DNA from 2 places in the Alkalibacillus flavidus genome. Region 2 is predicted to be linked to the other one. Evidence: a T-box and tRNA genes for the amino acid it is inferred to sense, from the RefSeq annotation. Region 2 holds a T-box; the other holds one or more tRNA genes.
What was found. A T-box is a leader RNA that pairs with one kind of tRNA and senses whether it is charged. The one in region 2 lies ahead of ABID56_RS03185 (valine--tRNA ligase), so its partner is inferred to be a tRNA-Val.
Positions count from the first base shown of each region.

Region 1: it encodes a tRNA-Val, which carries the amino acid that the T-box ahead of ABID56_RS03185 (valine--tRNA ligase) is inferred to sense. The anticodon was not compared.

Region 1 covers NZ_JBEPMX010000017.1:3,802-11,951, forward strand. The annotation lists gene ABID56_RS12315 (ABC transporter permease) at 1-373, opposite strand, end outside; gene ABID56_RS12320 (ABC transporter substrate-binding protein) at 486-1,475, opposite strand; gene ABID56_RS12325 (HAD family hydrolase) at 1,497-2,261, opposite strand; tRNA gene ABID56_RS12330 (tRNA-Glu) at 2,594-2,665, shown strand; tRNA gene ABID56_RS12335 (tRNA-Val) at 2,695-2,770, shown strand; tRNA gene ABID56_RS12340 (tRNA-Thr) at 2,782-2,858, shown strand; tRNA gene ABID56_RS12345 (tRNA-Tyr) at 2,865-2,950, shown strand; tRNA gene ABID56_RS12350 (tRNA-Gln) at 2,955-3,029, shown strand; tRNA gene ABID56_RS12355 (tRNA-Lys) at 3,039-3,111, shown strand; tRNA gene ABID56_RS12360 (tRNA-Ala) at 3,138-3,213, shown strand; gene rocF (arginase) at 3,612-4,514, shown strand; gene cdaA (diadenylate cyclase CdaA) at 4,751-5,572, shown strand; gene ABID56_RS12375 (CdaR family protein) at 5,565-6,806, shown strand; gene glmM (phosphoglucosamine mutase) at 6,856-8,150, shown strand, end outside.
Region 2 covers NZ_JBEPMX010000002.1:109,526-124,096, forward strand. The annotation lists gene ABID56_RS03130 (M50 family metallopeptidase) at 1-190, opposite strand, end outside; gene ABID56_RS03135 (peptidoglycan DD-metalloendopeptidase family protein) at 192-935, opposite strand; gene minD (septum site-determining protein MinD) at 1,055-1,849, opposite strand; gene minC (septum site-determining protein MinC) at 1,851-2,522, opposite strand; gene mreD (rod shape-determining protein MreD) at 2,545-3,069, opposite strand; gene mreC (rod shape-determining protein MreC) at 3,069-3,932, opposite strand; gene ABID56_RS03160 (rod shape-determining protein) at 3,956-4,987, opposite strand; gene radC (RadC family protein) at 5,195-5,884, opposite strand; gene ABID56_RS03170 (hypothetical protein) at 6,039-6,851, opposite strand; gene ABID56_RS03175 (sensor domain-containing diguanylate cyclase) at 7,004-8,728, opposite strand; gene ABID56_RS03180 (bifunctional folylpolyglutamate synthase/dihydrofolate synthase) at 8,762-10,048, opposite strand; gene ABID56_RS03185 (valine--tRNA ligase) at 10,124-12,775, opposite strand; T-box leader at 12,827-13,054, opposite strand; gene ABID56_RS03190 (YszA family small membrane protein) at 13,164-13,352, shown strand; gene ABID56_RS03195 (LysM peptidoglycan-binding domain-containing protein) at 13,349-14,332, opposite strand; gene ABID56_RS03200 (hypothetical protein) at 14,567-14,571, opposite strand, start outside.

The sequences.
Region 1 (8,150 bases), on a different contig from region 2:
CTAATAATATAATTAAAGACAATGAAAAGATAAAAGGTGGGGCAACTAGTGGTAATAAAGCTGCGCCACGATAGAACTTAGATAAAAAAGATGTTGATCGTGTAACATATAATGAGATACTTACACTTAATAAAACAACCACAATGGTTGAAATAATCGCAGCTCCTAAGCTATTTAACAAAGAATTAAGGTAATAAGATCTTGCGAAGAATTCTTTGTAATACTCAAATGTAAATCCTCCTGATCCTATACCAAAACTTTTAAAGAAAACAGCGAACACAGGGATTACGATAAACAACAGAATTGCCGCAGCTAAGATCATCGTTAGGATCGCAAACCAAGGTTCAGACAAAAATTGGCGAAATTCAGACACGAGTTTCTTACTCCTCGTTGTTCTAGTTGTTTCAGTAGTCAATTAGATCACCTCAGCTTTATTCAATAAATATGGAGAGGCCAGCGCGTGGTGACGCTGGCCAATCTCTTCATTAGTTAGAAAATTTATTCTGCCATTCTTCCATGATACGATCACGATTATCCGCATCCCACTGCGCGTCATAATCAATGAAATTGTCGGAAACATTTGAGTCATCTGTAATGCCAGGCTTAGTTACCATAGAACGGTACTCAGCAGATAATTCCATGAAGTCTTGTGAACCTAAGTAGTCCATGACTTCTTTTGCTTTTTCAGGTTGATCCGTGTTTTCGAAGATCCAAGCAACATCTAAACTGTAACCTACACCTTCTTCAGGCATGACACTTTTAATTGGATAGCCCTCATCAATGTAGTCAAGGACAGCTTGGTCCCAAGATACCCCAATAGCATACTCACCTTGAGCAACTAATTGGGCAGGTGCTGAACCAGATTTAGTATATTGACCAACATTTTTATCTAATTGTTCAAAGTAATCCCAGCCTTCTTCTTCGCCCATTTGTTGCATAATTGTTGAAACGATTAAGAATGCTGTACCTGATGTACCTGGATCCGGTAGTGCAATTTCGCCTTCATATTGAGGGTCTAATAAATCCTCCCAAGATTGAGGGACGTCGAGCCCTTTGTCTTCGATAATATCTTCATTGACAGCAATCATGTTATACCAGAAAGAAGTACCATACCATTCGCCATCTTCTTGTTTAAACTTGTCAGGCACATCTTCCCATTGTTCTGATTCATATGGTAATAAATAGCCTTCTTCTTCAGCTTTCATACCGAATCCGTGAAGCATACCGATTTGCATATCAGCACCAATTTCTGGGGCTTCAGCTTCAATACGGCTCCAACCTTCACCACTTGATAAACGCAGCACGTCTAGTTGGACTCCAGTATTTTCTTCGATATTTTCTACCATTGCATCCATCTCTTCAGAATCATTGTGAGTATAAACTTGTAACGGTTCATCGCTTGAACCTGATTCCCCACAAGCTGTAATGATGACCATTGTTGTCATTAAAACCAAAAACATGATGGTTTTCTTCATGTAAACTCTCTCCCTTTTTGATTAATTTATATAACACCCTCGATAATCTTGGATCACGAGGTCGGTATCGCGTAAATAGAAAGCGTTATCAATACTCGTTTGTGCAATTCCAATTCCGGCTTTTAACTTAGCATTTTTAGCTAAAGTCATGTCTCCATTAGAATCACCAAATAAAATTGTTTGTTGTGGTGAGACTAATAAACGTTGACAAGCTGTATAAGCCATTTCCGGAAATGGCTTGCCTTTTGTTACAGAATCAAATCCAATAACAGTATCGAAATAGTGATCAATTCCGAGTAACTGTAAATGATATAAAGCATTTTGAGTGGAATCAGCTGTAACCACAGCCATTTTGATCTGTTGTTGATTGGCTTCATTGATAAATTCAATTAATCCATCAATGGGTTTAATATATTGTTTCCAATCAATAGTAGATTCAATGTTTTCTAGGCTTTTAGTGAGGTATGTAACAGCTTCATCCCATGGGATCCCAAGTTGATATAAGTAATGAGTTAGTATGGTGGCTGAATCATCAGGGTTACCGATTGCTAACGGACCGACTGGATCCCAAGTTTGGTTCACTATATCAAGACCTATACGTTCACAAGCATGGTGGGGGTCATAATTAATTGTTTCAGGAATCTGAATGGCAATTTCTTTAGTTAATAAGTCGCCCCAAACACCCCATATAGAATAAAAGTTAATGAGTGTGCCGTCTTTATCAAATAATATAGCTTCGGTATCAAAACGCTTTCCCTCTACGGTAATAATAGTGATGGTTGTCACCTCCTCATTTTTTGAAATAGTAAAACGTTAAATTTAAATTTAACAAAATTAATAAACTTAACGTTGCTTAATAGATTAATAAGAAATGTGAATATTGTCAAATCAGTTATGAATTTTTTGTGAAGATAAATGAACGTAACCTCAGTGATGAGCAGGGTTAGAAGATTTTAGAAAAAATCGTTTTTGAAAATAGTATTGTTGGGTTTGTGGGTAAGAAGAGGTATTGTAAGTACAATTCTGAAAGTTAAAAATTTCTTTTTTCCCTTTACAATGTTTTAGGTAGTCGCTATAATAATACTTGTCCTTTTCAGATAAAGGATCGTGATCAACATGGCCCGTTGGTCAAGTGGTTAAGACACCGCCCTTTCACGGCGGTAACACGGGTTCGAATCCCGTACGGGTCATCTACATATTTTTGCACGTTATGTGCTGCGGAGGATTAGCTCAGTTGGGAGAGCACTTGCCTTACAAGCAAGGGGTCGGTGGTTCGAGCCCGCCATCCTCCACCATCTTTTCAAACGCCGGCCTAGCTCAATCTGGCAGAGCAACTGACTTGTAATCAGTAGGTTGGGAGTTCGAGTCTCTCGGCCGGCACCATTGTTTGGAGGGGTAGCGAAGTTGGCCAAACGCGGCGGACTGTAAATCCGCTCTCTCCGAGTTCGGCGGTTCGAATCCGTCCCCCTCCACCACTATTGGGCCATAGCCAAGCGGTAAGGCAACGGTTTTTGGTACCGTCATGCGCTGGTTCGAATCCAGCTGGCCCAGCCATCATATTATGAGCCATTAGCTCAGCTGGCAGAGCATCTGACTTTTAATCAGAGGGTCGGTGGTTCGAATCCACCATGGCTCATTTTTTACATAATAAATAATTGATATGGGGCCTTAGCTCAGCTGGGAGAGCGCCTGCTTTGCACGCAGGAGGTCAGCGGTTCGATCCCGCTAGGCTCCACCATATCTCTTAGCTAAAGTTGTTCTCTGTTGGGGAGCAACTTTTTTATTTGGTTAGCCTGATAATTGGCAATACATAAGTGGAGCCATTTTATGAATCGATCTTAACTAATTTGATTAACTTCTCGATTTGAGCGTCATACTACGTAAATGAGAGACTTTGTGTGTCAAAAGAGCGACTGAGAACGAAATAGTGCGACTACAAATCGTAATTGAGCAAGCTGTATGATAAATGATTGACTATGACCCATAATTGAGTGACTTTTTTAGGGCTGGTTGATTACTGAATCATGCTCATGCAAGGCTGCCGGCGCGTGCATATTTATTCACGTTTTTGTCCAGTTGAACCATTCTGTGCTGGCTTATAAAATGAATGGAGGCAAAATGAAGGAGGAAATGACGATGAACAATAGACTAGGAATCCTTGGTGCTCCGTTAACGGTCGCTCAACCTAATGAAGGCGTTGACTTTGGTCCTGGGTCGATTCGTTATGCTGGCTTGTTTGATCGATTAAATGATTTAGGCCTAGCTTATAAAGATTATGGTGATGTACCAGTTATTAATAAACGGACAAACGGGGTAGACCCGAAGACGAATTTGCGCAATCTAGACCATGTCGCTTCAGCTAATGAAATGATTGCGGATTATGTTTATGATTTAAAAAAACAAGGTGATGTACCTTTAATTTTGGGTGGTGACCATAGTATCGCCATTGGAACACTTGCTGGATTGAGTCAGTTTTATAGTAACTTGGGTGTCATTTGGTTTGATGCACACGCTGATTTAAACCGAGGTGAGACATCTCCATCTGGCAATATTCATGGGATGTCGTTAGGTGTCAGTTTAGGTATGGGGCATGAACGTTTAACGTCGATTCACGGCCAAGAAGCGAAAATAAAGCCTGAACATACCATCATCATTGGGGCGCGGTCGGTTGATGAGGGAGAGCGCCAAGTGATTCGTGAACAAGGAATTCGTGTCTATACGATGCATGATATTGAAACGCACGGTATAACGTGGGTGATGAATGATGCATTAGAATACTTAAACGGGAAAGTGGACGGCGTTCATTTAAGTTTGGATGTCGATGGTATTGACCCAAATCACACCCCAGGAACAGGAACACCTGTCGTTGGAGGTCCGAGTTACCGAGAGGCTCATTTAGCGATGTCGATGTTGTATAATGCTGGTGTGTTGACGTCAGCTGAGGTCGTCGAGGTAAATCCGTTATTAGATGAAGGGAATCGGACGGCAGAAGTAGCTGTTGATATGATCGCTTCATTATATGGTGAAAAACATGTCTAATGATAATCAAGAGTTATGTCTGTCGATTTATGTGATAGCATAACTCTTTTTTTTACGCAAAAAATGTCAGTCTAGAGGCGAATCAATCGTTACCGAGCCATTTCAGATGTAGTAATTTGTGATATAATAGTGACAGATGATTGTGTGTCTCGCAATTTTACGTATCCGTTTTACATATGGACTGTTTCGGGCAATAAATAAAAAGAGACAAAATAGTGCGTGAAGGAAGTGTCAACATGTCGTGGGAAGAGCTTGATTTCCTGCAAGTGTTACGGATTGTCGTTGATATAGCGCTTGTATGGTTTGTTATATATAAATTATTTTCAGTCATTCGTGGGACGAAAGCGGTTCAGTTACTGAAAGGGATCTTTGTCGTCTTAGGTATATGGTTCTTGAGCTCGATTTTAGAGTTGAAAACGGTCCAGTGGCTCGTTTACCAAGCGATTACGTGGGGGTTCCTCGCTGTGATCATCCTTTTCCAGCCTGAAATTCGCCGAGCGTTAGAGCAATTAGGGCGAGGAAGCTTTTTTTCACGTCATACACAATCAGAAGAGAAGGCTGTTTATGATGCGATTGATTCGATTGTGAAGTCGTGTCATTACATGAGTAAACGTCGTATTGGTGCTTTAATGTCGATTGAACGTGAGACAGGTCTAAGTGAATACGTTGAAACAGGTGTGCCTGTGAACGGTCAATTGACGAGTGAGTTGCTGACAAATATATTCATACCGAATGCACCGTTACACGACGGTGCTGTCGTCATTAGCGAAAACCAAATTGTCGCTGCCGCTTGTTATTTACCGTTAAGTGAAAGCCCGTTTATTTCAAAAGAATTAGGTACGAGGCACCGAGCGGCCATGGGGGTTAGTGAAGTCACAGATGCCCTAACGATTGTTGTCTCAGAAGAAACGGGTAATATATCGGCAACGAAAAATGGCGAATTGTATCGCAAATTAGATGAAGACGGGTTACGTCAGTTATTAATGCAAGACTTAAGTCCATCCGAACAAAACGGATCATCAAAGGCATTGAGTTGGAGGGCAAAGCGTAATGGATAATTGGTTGAGAAGTCCTTGGTTTACGAGAATTGTGTCGTTATTTTTAGCCATTTTATTATATACAACAGTTGCCATTGATGATGCGAATACATCACGCTCTAGCGATATTTTCTTACCGTCCGGCTCTACGGAGACGCAGACGGTTGAAAATGTGCCGCTGCAAGTTCAAATAGATGAAGAAGATAATTATGTTGTCCGCGGTGTTCCGGATACGGTCGATGTGACGCTTGAAGGACCGCGCAGCGTGATTACACAAACGGTTAGGCAGCAAAATTTTGATGTCGTTGTGGATTTAAATGATTTGGGGCCCGGTGAACATCAAGTTGATGTGACACATGAAGGGTTTTCGAGTCAGTTATCGGTTTATATTGAGCCGAATGTTGCGAATGTAACGATTGAAGAACGGGCAACAGCAAGTTTTCCGGTTGATATAGATTATGTGGAAAGTGACGGTTTGAATCCGGACAATGTCTTTGCGAGTTCGCCACAACTATCGCCGGCTGAAATTGAAATTACAGGCTCACAAAATGAAATTGATCAAGTCGCGATTGTTAAAGCCATTGTGAACTTGCCTACTTTAGCGCAAAATGGCGAAGTAACAGGTGCGCCTGTTCGTGTATATGACGCTGCCGGTAATGAACTGAGTGTACTCGTTGAACCGTCAGAGGTAGACGTGACAGCAGATGTGTCGATTACGGATAAACGCTATCCTGTTACTTATGAAACGACGGGGGATTTAGACGAAGAGTTAGTGTTACAAAGCATCGATCTAAACCCGGTTTCAGCGACGTTATATGGTAGTGTAGATCGTTTAGATGAGATTGACCGTTTAGAACCTGTCGATGTTGATTTGTCTGATGTAACTGAATCGACGACATTGGAGGTTGATTTGTCAGTTCCGTCGGGTGTTAATCGTATCGAGCCAGAAACAGTTGAAGCAGAAATTGAAGTCGAAGAGGCTGTGGAAACGACGTTAGAAGACGTTGAATTAGAAGTTGATAATTTAGCGGAAGACCGTGAAATAACGTTTATCGAACCAGAAGAACCTCAAATTAACGTGCAATTAGTTGGTACGGAAAACGACCTTAACAATCTGTCGCGTGATGACATTCGTGTGTCGATCGATGTGGAAGGTCAAGTTGAAGGGGAATTTTACGCCGATGTGCAGTTTGAAGGGCCTGATGGTGTCAGATTATCTTCTGAACAAAGCCGAATTAGAGTGAGAGTTGAATAAAACATCTTATTGATAGACATGATTGATAATGTGAAGGAGCGGAAAGATTATGGGAAAATATTTTGGTACTGACGGTGTTCGTGGTATTGCCAATACAGAATTAACACCGGAGTTAGCCTTTAAACTTGGACGATATGGGGCTTATCACCTAACGAAAAGTGCATCTGAGAAAGCGAAATTACTCGTCGGCCGTGATCCGCGCATTTCTAGCGAGATGCTAGAGAGTGCCTTAATTGCTGGGGTATTATCTGTCGGTGTTGATGTCATGCGTCTTGGCGTTATCTCAACCCCCGGTGTCGCTTATTTAACGAAAGCATCAGGCGCGCATGCAGGTGTGATGATTTCAGCTTCACACAATCCGGTTGAGGATAATGGTATTAAATTCTTTAGCGAAAATGGCTTTAAATTGAACGATGAACAAGAGCAAGCAATTGAAGCGTTATTGGATGAAGAAACAGACGACATTCCACGACCGACTGGTGCTGGTGTCGGTCAACCGATGAATTATTTTGAAGCGGGTCAGAAGTATTTACAACATTTAAAACAAACGATTGATACCGACTTTGATGGTATGAAGATTGTAATCGATTGTGCGCACGGTGCGACGTCATCGATTGCGAATCACTTGTTTGCTGACTTAGAAGCCGATATTATATCTATCGGTTCGTCACCTGATGGGACGAATATTAACGACGGCTATGGTTCAACAAGTCCGGAAAATCTTCGTCAAACCGTGATTGAAGAAAAAGCTGACGTAGGTTTAGCTTTTGACGGAGACGGTGACCGCCTCATTGCCGTTGATGAAAAAGGCAATATCATTGATGGCGATAAAATTATGTATATTTGCGGTCAGTTTTTGAAGAAGAAAGGCCGTTTAAAACAAGACACTGTCGTCACAACCGTGATGAGTAATATCGGCTTGTATCGTCAATTTGACCAAATCGGTATCGACACGGTAAAAACATCAGTTGGCGACCGTTACGTGATGGAGAAAATGTTAGAACGTGACTTTAACTTCGGTGGCGAGCAGTCAGGCCATATTATTTTCCTAGATTATAATACAACAGGCGATGGTATGCTGACGGCGTTGCAATTATTGAATGCGATGCGCGAAACGGATCAGCCGTTATCAGCCTTAGCGGACGAAATGGAGAAATTCCCGCAAGTGATGCAAAACATTCGTGTCATCGATAAACAGCAAGTGCAAATTGATCAAACGGTGCAGGAAGCGATCAACCGCGTGGAAGAAGAACTTGGCGATAAGGGCCGCGTGCTCGTCCGTCCATCTGGTACAGAACCAGTTGTGCGTGTGATGGTCGAAGCGCCGACGAAAGAAGATTGTGA
Region 2 (14,571 bases):
CGCCACCAAACGGCCAAATTACGATTTTCGTTATGTGCCAGCCTAATAATTTGGCTGTCACTACATGACCTAATTCGTGAATTAAAACGAGTGTAAATAAACTGAGCAATTCAACAAACCAACCAAATATGTAAGCAACCACACCCACTAGCATTAAAAGTGGATGAAGTTCCACAGTCCGGAATGTCATATTATCGGTCCAATATAACAGGTACAGGATCTAATGATTGATGGCGATTTTCTAAAGCGAAGTAGAGTTTTGCCGTTTGAATAGCTGAATCAGGTCTGATCGTACCTAAATCATTGGACGGGTCGACGAATTGATAGTGAAATACATCAATTTCTGATAAATGGCCATAAATTGATTGTCGTCCGTCTTCGTGTTGAATGATGACTGTCTTACCTGTGTCCGGTTTAGTTCCTGCAAACAGAACTGTGCCACGTTCTACAGGATGAACGGTTTGCTCTTTCATTATATCAATCAAAACATGATCGTCATTCGATGTCACACGATTTTCTTGAATACCACTCGCAAGAACGGCTTGATCAGGTTCTGTCGGCTCATTGACAGGCGCATCAAACCCTGATGAAACAAACATCGTTGCGATATGAGCATCATACCAAGCTTGTACTGTCGCAAATGGGAGATCTTCGGTTAACAACCCATTCACACGATTATCTACTTCTTTCATCCAAGATGCTGACGATTGATTGATGATGAGTACCATAGCGAATAATCCGAGCGCTACGACCGCTTTTTTTAATAAGGGGGTGATCACATCTGATGTTTTTGACGGTTCAGATTGAGGTATCGATGAAAAGCCGTGTGATTCTTCTCGCGTCGGAAGAATAGTCGTATTGTGTTTAACGTTTCGACGTTGCATTGAGCGACGTTTCGCAATGTTTTGGCGAATATTTTGTAGACGTCTATCCATAAGTCACCATTCCTTTTTCCGTTTGTACTAGCCTATTTCGATGAATGATGATTTATGATTTGTCGTCAATAAAACAAACCTCAATTGCTACGTCATCGTAACAACTGAGGTTTTATCGCTTACTTCATACCGAGCATTTTTTTCATTTTCGTTAGAAAGCCTTTTTCTTCTTCAAATAACATTAACGGAACCGACTCGCCGAGAATGCGTCTAGCAATATTACGGTAACCAATCGATGCTTTCGTATCTGGTTGAAAGGCGACAGGGTTCCCGTGGTGAGAGGCACGAATCACATCTTCGTCATCCATAATCACCCCTAATAGTTCAACAGATAATGTTGACACAATATCGTCGACCGCAAGCATATCGCCACTATCCATCATATGTTTACGAATACGGTTAATCACGAGATGAGGTGCTTTTAAATCTTCTTGTTCTAACAATCCAATAATTCGATCAGCATCGCGGACGCTAGATTTTTCTGGTGTGGTCACGACGATTGCTTTATCAGCACCTGCTACGGCATTTTTATAGCCTTGTTCAATACCCGCCGGACAATCGATTAATATATAGTCATAGTCAGGCTTTAATTGGTCGACGAGTGTTTTAATACCTTCGGGTGTCACTTCATTTTTATCACTAGATTGAGCTGCTGGTAATAGATGCAAACAATCAAATCGTTTATCTTTCACTAACGCAGCTTGTAACTTACAACGCCCTTCAATCACATCGATAATATCAAATATGATTCGATTTTCTAAGCCTAGAATGACATCTAAGTTACGTAAACCAATATCCGTATCAATCAAACACACCTTTTTATCTTGTAAAGCTAAAGCTGTACCGATATTTGCAGTCGTCGTCGTTTTACCGACGCCACCTTTACCCGATGTAATAACGATTGATTCTCCCATTTTAAAGTCCCCTTTCCGCAATATCCGTTAAATGTGGACGGATTTTTTGAAGGTTATGTAAGTCGTCAAGCTCGATTTGTTCGGATTGATTATTAATAAACGCAAATTCTCTATGCGAACCTTCCATTTCATAATCAGGTGCTCGACTTAACTGATCGGCAATTCGAATTTGACTCGGGTTCATATATGAAGCGGCAACAACTTCGTGGATACCATCAGGATAACCAGCATGCGCAATACCTCTAAGTTGCCCTAAAATGAACACACTGCCTGTCGCACTAACGGTTGCTCCAGGATTCACATCTCCAATAATAAACGCATCACCGATGACATGCAAAACTTGACCTGACCGAATCGTTTTCACATGTGGTTTTAACGTCGTATGATCATACCATGATTGCGCTTCTTCCTTCGTGATCACATTAGATTCAATCGATTTCACATCGATTAAACTCATATCATTTAGTACTTCACGTATGCGTTGTTGTTGCCACGGTTCCAAGTAACGATTTTGCGTGTGCACTGTTACAGCCGTTCGGTGATGAAGAGAATCTGATTGTAATTGTTCTTTTAATGTATTTAACAATTGATCAAATGAGCACTGATCGTCTAAATAGACAATAATACCGTCACTCGTCCCTTTCATTGTAAGATATAGATTCGATTCTGTCATAAGTCGAGACACCCTTTAATCATTATTTATTCTCGAGTTCGTATTTCCATTTAGTTAATATCGGTTTCAACCATGGGTATAACATAAACAAACCGATGACATTCACGACAAGCGTCGGCACAAGGCGAATCATGAGATAGTTTTGAAAACCGAGTGATATTTGTCCTACTAAAAAGTATACGCCATACAGGACGATATCAGCTAAACTAACACCGAGTAAGACAAATAGCAAAACAACGAAAATATTTTTATGCAACACACGCTTTAATAAATGAATAAGGTATAGTGCCAAACCATATGCTAATAAATAGACACCTAATATTGAGGTATAAGCTAAATCGGTTAAAAAAGCGAATGCTAAACCATTTATCAACCCGACATAACTATGTTCGCGGTCATAAAACGTCATAATAATAATCGAAAATACCAACGTCCAATGCGGTATGTATAAATAACTTTCTAAAAACGTTTGAGGAATGACTTCAGTTAAAACACTTTGAAAGACAAACACTAAAAAGATAGCAAGCGGGAGTAAAAATACTTTCATCACTCTTCCTCCTCGCTTGTCTCAACAGTTTGCAATTGTCGGTCAACTACTTTGACCTGATTAATATCATCTAAATCCGCAGCCGGCTTCACATAAGCAACATTCGTCAGTCCATAATCATCTAATTCGATGGAACTGATCTCTCCGATTAATATTCCCTTTGGAAAAACACCACCCAATCCAGATGTGACGACAGCTTGCCCTTCTTCAATCTCACTTTCGTTTGATAAATCCCGGAATATGAGTTGATCAGATTCACTGTGATAACCTTCAATCAGCCCAAAAATCGACTCATCACCATCGACAATAGCAGACACTTGGTGTTCAGAACCAAAGCCACTTAATAACTGCACAGTCGATGTTAACTGCGACGCATCAACAACTTTACCGATCATCCCTTCAGCCGATTGTACTGCCATATTGGCTTCAACACCATGTTGTGTCCCTTTATTAATCGTGACTTGTTGAAACCACCGCTCAGAACTTCTTGCAACAACCGTTGCATTTAACGTTTCATAATCACTTAATGTGGTATCGACATCAGCCAACGCTCTTAACTCTTCATTTTCTTTTTCTAATTCATTGACTTCATAGGCTAATGATTTATAATCTTGTAACTCTCGTTTCAACACTTCATTTTGGTCATAAACTTGTCGAATATTTTTTACAGAATCAACGAAGTCATTGACCGCTGAAATCGGTGTGTGTAGAACACTTTGAAAGAAACCAACTGTATCCATTGCGAATTGTGCTGGTAGACTTGATGAATCATCTGTACGTAATGAATACCCGATTAAACTAACAATGAGTATTATGCTTAATAAAAATACGACTAATTTTCTCTTTCTAAAAAACGATGGCATATCTTTGACACCTTCTCTTAACGTCACATATTCATTTCAACGTCATTTGTTATGTGTTTTAGTTGACTGAATTGGTCGATTGCCCCCATCGTACCTCGAACGACACAGTACAACGGGTCTTCTGCTAAAATGACGGGTATCGCTGTCATTTCCCTAACAACAGAAGATAGCCCACTTAACAACGCACCGCCACCCGTTAATACGATGCCTCGTTCCATTATATCAGCCGATAATTCAGGCGGTGATGCTTCTAATGTATCCATAATTGCATCGGCAATTGATTGGACGGTATCTTGTAATGCCGTGACCATGTCGTGATTGGACACGCTTACGGTTTCTGGCAATCCCGTCACAATATCACGATCTCTTACATCCATTTTATCACGGTTGTCATCATATTTTGCAGAGCCTAATTTAATTTTTAATAATTCAGCCGTAGCAGACCCTATTGCTAAACTATATTGTTTTCGAATATAAGATTGAATTTGGTCATCCATATAATCTCCGGCAATCCGAATCGAACGGCTTGTAACTAAGCCACCTAAAGAAACAATGGCTACCTCAGTCGTTCCTCCGCCAATATCTACAATCATATTACCAGTCGGCTCCCAAACAGGCAAACCAGCACCTAATGCTGCCGCAAGTGGCTCAGTGATAACGAAGACGTCTTTCGCACCAGCTTGTTTGCCAGCATCCCAGACAGCACGTTTCTCCACTTTTGTAACCCCAGAAGGAACACAAATCATGACACTCGGTTTTTTTGTCCAAAACCCTTTAGCATCAACGCGATTCAAAAAATACTGTATCATGGTTGATGTCGTTTCAAAATCTGCTATAACACCTTCTTGCATCGGACGGATAACGTCAATATTTCCGGATGAACGGCCAATCATCTGCTTCGCCTCATAACCAACAGCTATAATATCACCTGTTTGATGATGTTGAGCCACAACAGTCGGTTCATTTAATACGATACCTTTGCCTTTAATCGCTACAAGCGTATTAGCCGTCCCTAAATCAATCGCTACATCGCGGTTGAAAAACGATGATTTCAATCGTGATCGCCTCTTTTCTATGATAAGTCATACTACAAGGTACGTTCACTTATCATGAAACATGAATAAGCACCACAAACTCATCAACAGGAAACTGTGGTGCTTTTCATGACAGTACTTATATTATAAGGTAAAAGCAAATAAATGGATAGGCTAAGCGGTCTTAAATTTCATATGAAATAGGACCTATTTTTAAGGGGCGTCAAATTACAGATATCCTTTCTCTTTCATCGACGTGAATTTTTCATCACCTATCACTAAATGGTCGAGTAAATCAATGCCGATTACTTTCCCAGATTCATATAATCGACGTGTGACTTGGATATCTTCATTTGATGGAGAAGGATCACCAGAAGGATGGTTATGAGCACAAATGATTGAGGCGGCTGAACGTTTAATCGCTTCTTTAAACACTTCGCGTGGGTGAACGATGGAGGAGTTGAGGCTGCCAATAAATATCGTTTGCCTGTGTATGATTTGGTTTTTAGTATTCAGATAAAGCGCTACGAAATGTTCTTGTTGTAACCCTCTGAAATCTTCCATTAAAAAATTCGCCCCATCTTCTGGGCTTTTAACGACGTATTGATCTCGGTTTTTGTACGTATGAATGCGCTTGCCCAACTCTAAAGCAGCCATTAACTGAACCGCTTTAGCCGTACCAATTCCTGAAATCATCGTCAATTCATTAATTGATGCATCACGTAATAACGCAATGCCTTCAAAATGTTTCAACACATTGGTCGCGAGTGATAGAGACGAATGGCCTTTCGTTCCGCTTCCAATTAAGATGGCGATAAGCTCTTGGTTCGACAAATATTGTGGCCCAACTTCCATCAAACGTTCACGTGGCCTTTCACTAGCTGGGACATCTCTAATTAAAATCGATTGGTTATTCACATCGTGAACCCCTTTCATTTTGAAGTTATCTATATTGTAGTGAATGCCTCTTAAAAAAACAAAAAGGGATAATCGTATTATCTCTATAAGCCACCGGGATTAACGCTTCATTTTTTGTCATAATCATTGAAAAAAAGAATGATAATCATTTTTTTTATGAAATTGAATCATACAGTAAATGCAATGTTAATAATAATGTGGCACGATGCATGCTAGTGTCCCTATCTCCATCATCAGACATCGTCACAATATTAATAGCTTGGTTTAAAAGTTTATCGTCTGACATTGACGTCGGGTAATTACCTAGCCACGTCGTGACGTCTTCCTCCCACTGTTCTGACAATGTGTCTGGCTCTAATAAACTCAATCCTTCTTCTAACCAAGACAAAGCAGCATGATCGGACGATATTTGGCTATCATCGAAAGTCCATGATGTCACATAATACCCTTCATTTTCAGTCAAGCCAACATTATTTAACCCATCTATAATCTCTTGCTTCGATTGTGACGGATGAATTAAACTCGCTAACACATAATAGTTACCATCACGCTCAGTCACGATAGATGGTATCATGTCGCGCGACCGTTTAAGCGAGTTTGCATTCTCTTCTGTTGAAAACACGCCTAATTGAACCACATCATACACACCACCCGAATATGTCGTTGACGTATCAGTAGAAGCTGGCTCAGATTGATCTAGTTCATCTGATTCATCATTGGACGCCACAGGTGCGGTCGCTTCATCTGATGTTGGCGGTGTTGTCATATCAAAGTAATATAAAATGCCAATGCCAAAAACAGCGCCTAACACGAGAGCTAGTAAAGCTGATTTTATAATAGACCATTTTTTTAAGTTGTATTTCGTAGACTTCGATGTTCGTGGTGTCATAACAGGTTCATATTGATGTTTTGATTGCTGGTTATCGTGTTGATGAATTGCTACTTTGATTTTTTTCCGTTCTTCCATATCGCAACCACCTTCGCTCATGTTAGGACTAGCCTAGCATAACGAACGCAAAAAAAAGCACAAACGATGTCACACACCTTCGCCAATTCACGACATCTTACCTTAATTAAACAAAAAAAGCTAGAAGAGGAGTAATCCATCTTCTAACTTCTTTAAATCGCTTCTTCAGCAGAAGCTACTCGGTTTTTACCATTACGCTTAGCCCCAACATACATCGAACGATCCGCTTGGCGAATCAACTCATCAGGGGTTTCACAATGATCTGGATAAGTGGCTACACCGATACTTGCTGTCACATAAATTTTAATCGGATCTTGGTGGTCCAGCATATGATTCGTCACTTTGAATGGTTCTTGCGCAATCTTGGCGCGTAATAATTCGGCCCAATCAACCGCTTCATGATGCTTATACCCTTTAATTAATACTGTAAATTCTTCACCACCATATCGAGCGACTAACCCTTGCTCACCGACAAAAGCTTCTATACGTCTTGCTAATTCGATTAACACTTCGTTACCTGCCTCATGTCCGTAAGTGTCGTTTAATTCTTTGAACGAGTCTAAATCAAATAAGATAATCGATAATTCTTCATCTAACTCTTTTTCTTGTAGGTCAAACGCATAGCTTTCTAAGTGCTCAGTGAAATAACGATAATTGTACAGCCCTGTTAAGCGATCACATTGACTTTTGTTCTTCTCGGATTGATAGTGCCTAGCATTTTCAATCGCAACAGATAGGAAGTTCCCTAAAATCTCAAGTAACATTAAATGATATTTTTCGTAAGCGTATTTGCGTTTTGACGCAATAACGAGAACGCCCACAACTAAGTTTTTCCGCATAATTGGAACACCTATTGCACTATTTACTTCTTCGGGAATTTCGCTATTTTCGATCTTGCCCAATTGGCTACGCTTCACGAGCATTTTCGGTATTTCTTCTTTATAAATTTGCCCAGCAAAACCTTCTCCGTATTCCAATGAAATATCTTGCAAATGCTGTGTTTCATCGTCACTCACATAACGGATCATATTCATCGAACGTGACGAGTTCGTAATATCATAGACATAAATGTACGACATCGGTATTAACGCATGCACCTTTTCCACGAACGTATCAAGGACATCTTTGACATTCAACTTCTTTGACAATTCATGGCCGATATTGCTCGTATCATGTAAATACTTATTGATTTGTTGCCCTTTATGATATGTCGATATAACCACTGATAATAGAATGGCTGGAAACCCGACAATAAATATAGCTGATAGACCGATTTCTAAATACAATATATATAAAATAAGGCCGATTGGAAAAATCATCGCCGTGACGAGACTATCGACGAGTAAAGAACTCGGGATACCCGTGAATTTGTTCCCTTTCACATATATATCAATAAGTGCGAGTAACACTTGGTTCACGACAATTGATCCGACAATATAGCCAACTAGAGGTATAATTTGATCTAACGTATTTAACGATAATACGCCATGAGTTCCGCCTAGTGCATAATAGACAACAGCTGCAAATATGGACGTTAAAAATAACATCGTCGAATTCGTCGCAATCCGGTAAAATTCGGATTTTTTTAGCTTGATTTTGATTAACAACGAAATTAATGCTAACTGCGTTAAGACTATTTCCGCAAAAAGACCAAAATATAAAAACACCGCAAAACTAACGCCGTTAATAAAGAAAATTGTAATTGACCCGACTTGAATCGGAAAATAAGCAACAGCACACATAATGATGGCAAATGCAATAATATCAACCCAATATCCGGTGAAATTGGGTTCAATGGCAAAATATAAGTAGGTCATCGATGTCGGGAAAATGGATAACCAAATTAGCCAAATGCTAATATTCTTCAATCTAGACATATACGGGCTCCTTTAGGACAAATTTCATTGGAGTTATATGCTTAACGTCCGTTTGACTTCCGAAATAAAGTATAAAGATCCTGTAATGACAAGTACATCATTTAGTTCTAGTTGTTCACGTAGTCGATGATAGGCTATTGTCCAATCGTCTATAATGCCCACCTCGCAATTTTCATACTTTTCTTTCAGTTCATAATACTCACAACTTTTACTGAAGTCAAACGTTGTTAACGTAATATGTTCAAAATGTTGCGACATTTTTTTGACTAATTGATCCACGGGTTTATGTTTCATAAAGGCAGCCAAAATATAAACCGATGAGGGAGAGTATCGTTGCTTAATTGTTTCAATTAACGATTCCATCGCTTCAACGTTATGAGCTCCATCAAGTATAACATCAGGTGTTTGTCGAATAGTCTCGAAACGCCCCGACCAATGTGTGTTTTTCAATCCATTTCGTATAATTTGGGGATTGGGCTTTTTAAACTCAATAGACATTAACGTCACATAAGCTTGTACAGCAAGCGCAGCATTGTTCATTTGATGGTGACCTGCCATGTTTATGGCCAAATTGCGTAATAATTGGTCATGATTATCGAAATCAAATTGTTCCCCTTCTGTAGTCGATTGAGTAGAATAAACAAAAAATGAATCGCCTAAATGAGTCACGTTCGTATCATTCAAATGTCCTATCCGATCAATTTCACGTTTAGCCTCATCTTGCATAACACCCGATATAACAGGTGTTTGTCTTTTAATAATGCCGGCTTTTTCGTGAGCAATATCTGTTAATGTATTCCCTAAGATGTCGGTATGATCAAATCCGATTGATGTAATAACAGACAATAATGGGTGAATGACATTTGTCGAGTCTAATCGCCCGCCTAATCCGACTTCGATAATGGCGTAATCGACTTGTTGTTCATCAAAATATAAATAAGCCATCGCCGTAATAATTTCAAATTCAGTCGGGTGTCCAACGTCGGTCTGAGCAATGTCTTCACAAATGGGCTTAACTCGTTCAACTAATGATATTAAATCATCCCCACTTATCGGTTGGTGGTTAATGCTCATTCGTTCATTAAACTGCTCAATATAAGGTGATGTGAACGTCCCGACTTTATATCCTTCTTCTTTTAATATGTGGCTCAGAAACGATGTCGTTGACCCCTTGCCGTTTGTACCTGCAATGTGAATGGTTTTAATCTTGTGCTGCGGTTGGCCTAACTGATCTAGCAACATATTCACTCGCGTCAATCCCGGTTTAATACCGAACGGTAACTGTTGGTGTATCCACTCAATCGCTTCTCGTTCGTTCATATGCGTCACCTATTTTCTTTCAATATGTAAAAGAAGTTGCTACTGACCGTAGTCAAGTAGCAACTCTAAGTCATTTTATTGCACGCGTTTTAATTCGTCAATGCGTGCTTGAACAGCTTGTTGTTTTTCGATGTAATCTTTTTCTTTGTCACGCTCTTCTTGCACGACGGCTTCCGGTGCTTTGTTGACAAAGTTTTCGTTTGCTAATTTCTTTTGTACACGTTCTACTTCGCTGTTCCATTTGTTCAATTCATCTTGTAAACGAGCAATTTCATCTTCTATGTTGATTAAGCCTTCTAATGGGAAGTAAAGCTCAGCACCTGTTACCACAGCGCTTTTCGCTTGTTCTGGAACGTCTAAATCAGTCTTGATCGTTAATTCCTCAGGGTTACAAAATCTCTCGAGATAAATTCGATTGTTTTGAAGTTCTGACACGACGTCTTCAGATTGTGCCTTAATCGCAATTTTGATTTCCTTAGACATTGGGGCATCAACTTCTGCACGCACATTTCGGACTGAACGAATAATCGATACTAAACGTTCCATCTCTTCACGCGATTGTTGATTACTATAAGCATGATCAGGTTGTGGCCATGCTTTAACAGTAATTGACTCACCTTCATGTGGGATGTGTTGCCAAATCTCTTCCGTGATAAATGGCATAAACGGATGTAGCATGCGTAAAATGTGATCAAGCGTTGTGACTAATACTGATTTAGTCGTTTTCTTAGCCGCATCATCATCTCCGTACAGTGGCAGTTTCGCCATTTCAATATACCAATCACAAAACTCATCCCAAATAAAATTGTATAAATGACGGCCCGCTTCACCAAAATCATATCGATCGATGTTATGGGTGACTTGTTCAATCGTTTCGTTTAAACGCGTTAAGATCCATTCATCCGCAACCGATTTTTCACCTGATAAATCAATATCATCATAACTAAAATCATCTAAATTCATAATAACGAAACGTGACGCGTTCCAAATCTTATTAGCAAAATTCCAAGTAGACTCGACTTTCTCCCAATGGAAACGTAAATCTTGTCCAGGAGATGAGCCTGTTGCAAGGAAATAACGCAAGGAATCAGCACCATATTGGTCAATGACATCCATCGGGTCAACGCCGTTACCGAGTGATTTACTCATCTTACGTCCTTCCGCATCACGAACGAGTCCGTGGATTAACACGTCTTTAAACGGACGGCGGTCCATAAAGTGTTTTGTTTGGAAAATCATACGCGATACCCAGAAGAAAATAATATCATAACCTGTTACGAGAACATCTGTCGGGAAATAACGGTTTAAATCATAACTGTCTTCATCTGGCCAACCCATAGTAGAAAACGGCCATAAAGCAGATGAGAACCATGTATCTAACACATCATCATCTTGCACCCAGTTCTCTATATCAGTTGGTTCCTCGCGACCAACATAAAGTTCGCCTGTTTCTTTATGATACCAAGCTGGAATGCGGTGTCCCCACCACAATTGACGTGAAATACACCAATCACGAATATTTTCCATCCAATGTAAATACGTCTTTTCAAAACGATCTGGCACGAAATCGACTTTATCATCTGTCTCTTGTAAGCCAATCGCTTGATCAGCTAACGGTTGCATATTAACGAACCATTGAGTTGATAAATACGGCTCTACGACTGCGTCGCTACGTTCAGAATGACCCACTTGATGAGTATGTTCTTCAATTTGGAACAGCACGCCTTCTTCTTGTAAATCTTGCACGATTTGTTTTCGGCAGTCAAAACGATCCATGCCATTATATTTGCCAGCATTTTCGTTCATCGTACCATCTTCATTCATGACGAGAACTCGTTCAAGATTATGACGTTCACCGATCTCAAAGTCATTCGGATCGTGAGCTGGTGTAATTTTCACCGCACCTGAACCAAATTCCATATCGACATAATCATCGGCGACAATCTCGATCTCACGTCCAACAATTGGTAATATAACTGTCTTGCCAATTAAATGTTGGTAACGTTCATCATCTGGATGCACAGCGACACATGTGTCACCTAGCATCGTTTCTGGTCGTGTTGTTGCGACTTCAATATGACCCGATCCATCTTTTAATGGATATTTCATGTGATAAAATGCGCCTTGAACTTCTTTATAAATGACTTCGATATCTGATAACGCTGTTTGTGTACTTGGATCCCAATTAATAATATACTGGCCGCGATAAATAAGTCCTTGTTCGTATAATGATACAAATACTTCACGAACCGCATTGGATAAACCATCGTCTAACGTAAATCGCTCACGCGAATAATCGACACCTAATCCTATTTTTTCCCACTGTGACCGAATGAAAGACGCATACTCTTCCTTCCAATCCCATGACTGTTGTAAAAAGCCTTCACGACCTAAATCGTGACGTGTTTTTCCTTCTTCTTTTAATTTTCCTTCTACTTTGGCTTGCGTCGCAATACCAGCATGGTCCATCCCTGGTAACCACAACACGTCATACCCTTGCATTCGTTTATAACGCGTTATAATATCTTGAAGAGTCGTATCCCAGGCATGTCCTAAATGCAGACGACCCGTCACGTTCGGCGGTGGGATGACCACTGTGAAGGGGTCTTTGGATTCGTCATTTTTCGCTTCGAAGAACTTCCCATCAACCCAAAATTGATAGCGGTCTTTTTCAACTTCAGTTGGATTATACTTCGGGGCCATGGATTGGCTCTGTTTTTCACTCATACTAACGCCTCCTATAAATTTTTCGTCATTAAAAAAAGCTTTCCATCCTTAAAAAAGGACGAAAAGCTTTGAGAACACTTTCGCGGTACCACCTTCGTTTATGAGTATGACCTCATACACTCCACTTAGGTAACGGTTTTCCCGGTTTCTTCTACTAGTATTTCAAAGAAACAGCTATTTTCAGAGCGACTTCCAGACAGCAGAGCCGAGGAAACTTCCAGCCAAGGTTTCCTTCTCTAGACGGGTACCAACCTGTACTCCTCTCTTACTAGCTTATTGACTTTATGACATTTGTATTTATTGTATCCAATTTTATCATCATAAGTCAATCATCTTTCGCACGAATTTCATATCGTGTTCATAAGTTATCGCAGGAGGCGAATGTAATATGGGAAAACATTATCGTTACCGGTTACCACCATGGATGCGAAAATGTATTATGACAATCGAACGGTGTATTGTCCCAATTATGATATTTCAACTCATCAGGACCTTATTATTTCCGACAACACTGGATGTTTTTTTAGCTGGAGCCATTGTTGGTATTTTCATTGGTTTTTACATGGAATGGTTTTAATCAGTTGAGTACGATTTAGCTGGAACGAGCAACACATCTCCTTCTTGTAATTGAGATGATGATTCCAAGTTGTTTAATCGTTCGAGTTGATGCGTTGTTAAATGGTAGGCATCTGCAATCGTTTCTAATGTTTCATTCGCTTGGACAAAACGAACTCGCATTTGAACTTGCGTTTCGTCTTGTTCTTCACGAAAAAACTTCGACAAATAATTCAAACCTTTTTTCACTGTCGATGCATCTTCTTCCTCCACCTCATCACTACTGTCTTCTATAGAATCATCGGAAGTATCATAATCTTCACTTGGTTCGTCATCCGTACCATGAGTATTACTTACTGATTGACTAGGCTCGTTTGACTCAGTTTGGAAAAAGTCTTGAAACGATGTCGATTTTTCTTTCGGCCAAATATCACGACCCGGTTGAGATGGTTCTGTATTGGTAACGCTTTGTGAGTCATCGTCATGTTGGACTTCATCCTCAATAGCTGGAAATTGCTTTAATTCAAAATCATTTGTATTACTATCATCTGTTATATCGTCTTGTTCGACATCAATCATCACAGCACCATCTAACCGAATCGTGGTATACACTTTTAACGTTCTCGGTTCTGGTAACTCATAATCGAAATAATCGACTGCAACCTGAACATCTTCTTCAAGCTTCACACGCTCGTAAGGAATGGAGATATCAACAGGAATAGGATATTGAAACTCCATGAAACCATTATCAAGTGCTCGCACTTGCTGGACGGTGTGCTGATCTTGATCAACGAACACGGTTTCTTCTTGCGTCGTTTGACGAGCTAAATAATCACCATGTACAACCAATACACCTCTTACCTGTACAGTGGATTGATGGTGATGCACTTGAACATCAGGATCAATCGCAATACTATACAAATCCTCAATTTCTTCACCATGACGAAACGTAATATGTTCCTGAACATCAAACTGATACGGCATGTTTTCACGATAACTCATTGGTTTCCCCCTCTACATATTCATCCAATACTTATGTTTATTATGAGGAGAAACAAACTATGCTTGATTAACGGTATAAATCCGATTCAATGATTAAGATGAAGCCCCATTCCTTCTATTATCAATGAACGATTACATCATACTAATTTTTCGGACTAAGAAGTTTTATATATAGGAGCGTCACTTTTGTTGGTGACTATTTTATAGCATCTAATAAAATGGATTAAACCTAGATTATG